2 regions of the Shewanella oncorhynchi genome follow, and region 2 is predicted to be linked to the other one. Evidence: predicted binding sites of a transcription regulator. Region 2 holds the regulator's gene; the other holds the start of a gene.

Region 1 (2,477 bases), 1.8 Mb from region 2:
GGCGCTTAAACGTGCAGAATTGCTTACCTCAACATGAGCTAGACGCTACAAAACAGACTCATAGCCAAGCTTCTAGCGATCCACTCTGTTTATCCGATAATGTTTGTTTCGCGTTATATTCTGCGAGCAATGCATTAGTGCGTGCTTATCGGCCTCTACTCGAGGCATACGAGTTAACTTTCCCTCAATATTTAGTGATGCAAACCCTGTGGCGTCAAAACGGCTGTAGCCAAACCCAGCTATCAATGGCGACTAAACTCGATATGGGAACCTTAACGCCCATCGTCAAGCGGTTAGAGTTGAAGGGGTTGATTACGCGATTAGCCTGCGTTGAAGATGAGCGGAAAAAGCTGATCACTCTGACAAGTCAAGGAGAGGGTATCAGGCACGAAGCTCTTGCCTTGAAGCAAACCTTGCTTGATAAAGTGCAGATGGACGCTGAGGCACTCGATTTACTAAGGCGGCAATGTCTTGCCTTGATCGAAGATATACAGTCCTAGATATAAGTTGGTTTATGCATAGTGATGCTATTAACTCAGGGGTTGCACTGATTAATACTTGATTGGCTTAGTTTTTGCTTTAAAACCGTTATTGAGTCTTAGACGCCGAATTTTTGACGATGAATTCTATTTTAAATGCCTTTAATCTTAATCGCAGCAGTGCCAGTATCGCCGATGCCTATGGTGCCTATGGTGCCAATAGCCAAAAGACGAGCACGGCTAAAACCGATACTACGACAGAAACAAATAAAACGCAGACGGATGCTACCAAACCCGATAACGGTAAAACCGATGAGATAGCGCTGTCGCCACGGGCGCAACGCGCACAGAAAATTCAATCGATGGCGAAGGATTTTTTTGCCGATGGTCAATTTGGCGTCGCCGATATTCCCGCATTGGTATCGCGCTTACAAAAAGATGGCATTTTATCGGATGTGCAACTCGAGCGTTTATCGAAAAACGGTATTACAGTGCCGAGCACAACAACGCCGACTAAACAATCGTTGCAAGATTTTTTAGATGATGAAATCAAGTCATTAGCTAAAAAATCACCTAATAATCCTCTTATCAATACCTTAGTTGATGCTAAAAACGTCTTAACCAATATGGATGATGCTCAGTCGCCGGTGCTAGCCCAGAAGGCCACGAAAGTCCTTAGCCAATTGACGGATTATTTGAATTCTGAACCTCCGCTTACGGATGCTCAAAAGCAGCAGTGGCAGGGGCTAAAATCTATGATGCAACTTGCTTCATCTATGGGGGCACATCAATCTGCATCGGGCCAACTCAGTAGTTATCTTGCGCTTGCTAAACGTTAATTCACATCCATAGTGCGTGATAAACACAAATTGTCACGCATTCAACTAGCTGGGTTTAATCAGCAGGTCAAGGCGCAATTTTCAGATAATTGGGCCTAGCTGCAGTTCTTGTTTGTTCTTTTATTTCATCCTAAAAACTATGATCTGGATCATGGACTCCTTACCGTCATTGTAGCCTAATGCTCTACATATTGTGTTTTATGCTTTTAAAATCACTAGATGTAGTGTTAATTTTTAGGCGAGATGGAGAGGAACTGAACAATGCCAGTCGTAATTAAGCGTGATGGTTGCCGCACACCTTTTGATGAAACAAGGATAAGGGATGCAGTGAATGCCGCTGCAAACTCAGTTGGAATAGAGGATGGCGACTATGCAGCGACAGTGGCAGCGTGTATCAGTCAGAGCGTCGCGCCATTAGCTGAAGTCGATATCCACCATCTACAAGATGCAGTTGAGAATTTACTGATGGAAGGGCCGTACAAGTCCCTGGCGCGGGTGTATATCGAATACCGTCACGACAGAGATGTGTGCCGTGAAGCGACCAGTAAACTCAACCTCGAAATCCGTGGTTTAGTTGAGCAAAGCAATGCGGCTTTACTCAATGAAAATGCTAATAAAGATTCAAAAGTCATTCCTACTCAGCGGGATTTACTCGCGGGCATAGTCGCCAAACATTACGCCAAGAGTCATATTTTGCCAAAGGATGTAGTCGCTGCCCATGAAGCGGGCGAGATCCATTACCACGACCTAGATTACTCTCCGTTTTTCCCGATGTTTAACTGCATGTTGATTGATTTAGCTGGCATGTTGACCCACGGCTTTAAAATGGGTAATGCCGAAATTGAAACCCCTAAGTCTATTTCAACAGCGACAGCAGTGACCGCGCAGATCATTGCCCAAGTGGCGAGCCATATCTATGGCGGCACAACTATCAACCGTATCGATGAAGTGTTAGCGCCATTTGTCGCTAAGAGCTACGACAAGCACTACCAAATTGCCCTGAATTGGAAGATCACCGATGCCAAAGCCTTTGCTACGGCACAAACTGAAAAAGAATGTCACGATGCATTCCAGTCTTTGGAATATGAGGTCAATACCTTACACACTGCCAATGGCCAAACACCGTTCGTGACCTTTGGGTTTGGTTTAGGTACGTCGT
Region 2 (2,477 bases):
AACGGACGCGGCTGTCGAGTATGACTCTTAATGGCTGCAGTAATTGCGCCTCGGTTACACTGTCTTTTAAGCTGCCAAGTTCCTGATAACGCACATTGAGTGAGGGATCGTCCGCCAGTATGGTTTCAATTCCCGTGACCAGTGCACAAGAACGTAAACGTAATCGCTGCACGTCGCGGCGAGATTCTGGACCGGTTATCCATTTAGACACACCGTTAGACAGCGCGGTTTTACCATCGAGACTCGCAGCCAATTTTACTGTAACTCTGGGTAAACCCGATTCCATGCGCTTCATAAAGCCTACATTCAAGGCATAGGCTTCATCGCGATGTAATCCCACATCCACTTCAATACCAGCGTCGCGCAGCATTTGAATACCGCGACCAGCCACTTGCGGATTAGGATCTTCCACCGCCACAACTACACGTTTAACGCCAATATTGATCAGCGCCAAGGCACAGGGCGGCGTGCGGCCATAATGACTGCAGGGCTCTAAGGTGACATAGGCGGTTGCGCCGCGGGCGTGTTCGCCAGCCATACGTAGTGCGTGCACTTCGGCGTGGGGCTCACCCGCTTTTTGATGATAACCTTCACCAATAATTTGGTTATCTTTAACGATAACGCAGCCCACACTAGGATTGGGTCTTGTGGTGTAAAAGCCTTTGCGCGCCAATTGAATCGCGCGGCTCATCATTTGGGTATCGAGTACGGACCAACTTATGTTCAAGCTCATGTTCAACCCTGTTGTTAAAGGTTTCGGCTTTCACCAGTCTTACAAACCTGTCTTTTAAATTTGTGCTTTCACGCCAATCGCTCGTACACGTCTGCCTTGTCGGCGACAAAACTCAATGACTACTTTTGCAGTTTGGCGATGGCTTCGCCAAATTCAGACACGTCTTCAAAGGCACGGTACACGGAAGCGAAACGTATGTAGGCGACTTTATCTAGGCTCATCAATTGCTCCATCATTAAGTTACCTACCATTTCTGACGGCACTTCCCGCTCGCCAGTGGCGCGCAGGGTTGACTTGATTTTGCTAAGCGCTTGCTCGATTTCATCCATAGACACGGGGCGTTTTTCAACGGCGCGCAACATGCCACCTTGGAGTTTTTCTTCATCGAAGGGTTGGCGTGAACCATCACGCTTAATCACCCTAGGCATGACTAATTCAGCGCCTTCGAAGGTGGTAAATCTTTCATGACATTCGGTGCATTCTCGGCGACGGCGCACTTGGTGGCCTTCTGCCACTAATCGGGAATCGATGACTTTAGTATCTGTCGCGCTACAAAATGGACAATGCATTGAGCCTCCTGCCAGTGAATGGTCGTAAAGCGTTAATGGGTTTACCTGTTAAATCTCAGTCAAACGCAATGGATTTAAGCCTAAGATTTTACCAATAAAAATGGCCGCAAGATGCGGCCATGGGATTTTATCCTATTTATGGGCTGAGGTTAACTACCTGAGCTTAACAACCTAATGTTAAGTGCCTGATGCTAAGTACCTGATGTGACAGGTATCAAGTCAGTCGGCGGTCAATCTCGGCCATTCATCTACTAAACGTAGATGCATAGGCAAATTAGCCGTAAACAGGGAAACGTGCGCAAAGTGCCAATACTTGGCCTTTAACACGCTCAATCACAGCAGGATTGCTTGCATCATCAAGGATGTCACAAATCCAGCCAGTCAGCTCTTTCGATTCCGCTTCTTTAAAGCCGCGGCGCGTAATGGCTGGCGTACCGATACGCACACCTGAGGTCACAAAGGGTGAACGTGGGTCGTTTGGCACTGAGTTTTTGTTCACAGTAATGTTAGCGCTACCTAAGGCGGCATCGGCTTCTTTACCCGTTAAGTCACGACCAATCAGGTCAACTAGCATTAAGTGGTTGCTGGTTCCGCCAGAGACGATTTTGTAACCGCGCTCAAGGAACACTTCAACCATAGCTTTAGCGTTGTTAACCACTTGCTGTTGGTAAACTTTAAATTCTGGCTCTAGGGCTTCTTTGAACGCCACCGCTTTACCGGCGATAACGTGCATCAATGGACCACCTTGACCACCAGGGAATACCGCAGAGTTCAACTTCTTATACAAGTCTTCATCGTCAGCAGCTGACAGGATCACGCCACCACGAGGACCCGCTAAGGTTTTGTGGGTCGTAGATGTCACAACATGTGCGTGTGGAACTGGGTTTGGATAAACGCCCGCAGCAATAAGACCGGCAACGTGTGCCATATCGACAAATAAATAAGCACCGATTTTGTCTGCGATTTCACGCATTTTTGCCCAATCAACGATACCTGAGTAGGCAGAGAAACCGCCGATCATCATCTTAGGCTTGTGTTCTAAGGCAATACGTTCCATCTCGTCGTAGTCAATTTTGCCAGACTCGTCGATACCATAAGGAATGATGTTGTACAGTTTGCCAGAGAAGTTAACCGGTGAACCGTGGGTCAAGTGACCACCATGAGCTAAGCTCATG

What was found. The regulator NrdR, encoded in region 2, represses ribonucleotide reductase genes. The targets are predictions, from matches to a motif close to AAACACNANATNTNGTGTTT.
Region 1: a site for NrdR is predicted at 1,529-1,548, ahead of nrdD (anaerobic ribonucleoside-triphosphate reductase). Genes of this name have one in related genera too.

The regions. Positions count from the first base shown of each region.
Region 1 is NZ_CP132914.1:3,117,999-3,120,475, reverse strand. It holds gene RA178_RS14110 (MarR family winged helix-turn-helix transcriptional regulator) at 12-500, shown strand; gene RA178_RS14105 (hypothetical protein) at 620-1,318, shown strand; gene nrdD (anaerobic ribonucleoside-triphosphate reductase) at 1,580-2,477, shown strand, end outside.
Region 2 is NZ_CP132914.1:1,317,045-1,319,521, reverse strand. It holds gene ribD (bifunctional diaminohydroxyphosphoribosylaminopyrimidine deaminase/5-amino-6-(5-phosphoribosylamino)uracil reductase RibD) at 1-733, opposite strand, end outside; gene nrdR (transcriptional regulator NrdR) at 853-1,302, opposite strand; gene glyA (serine hydroxymethyltransferase) at 1,577-2,477, opposite strand, start outside.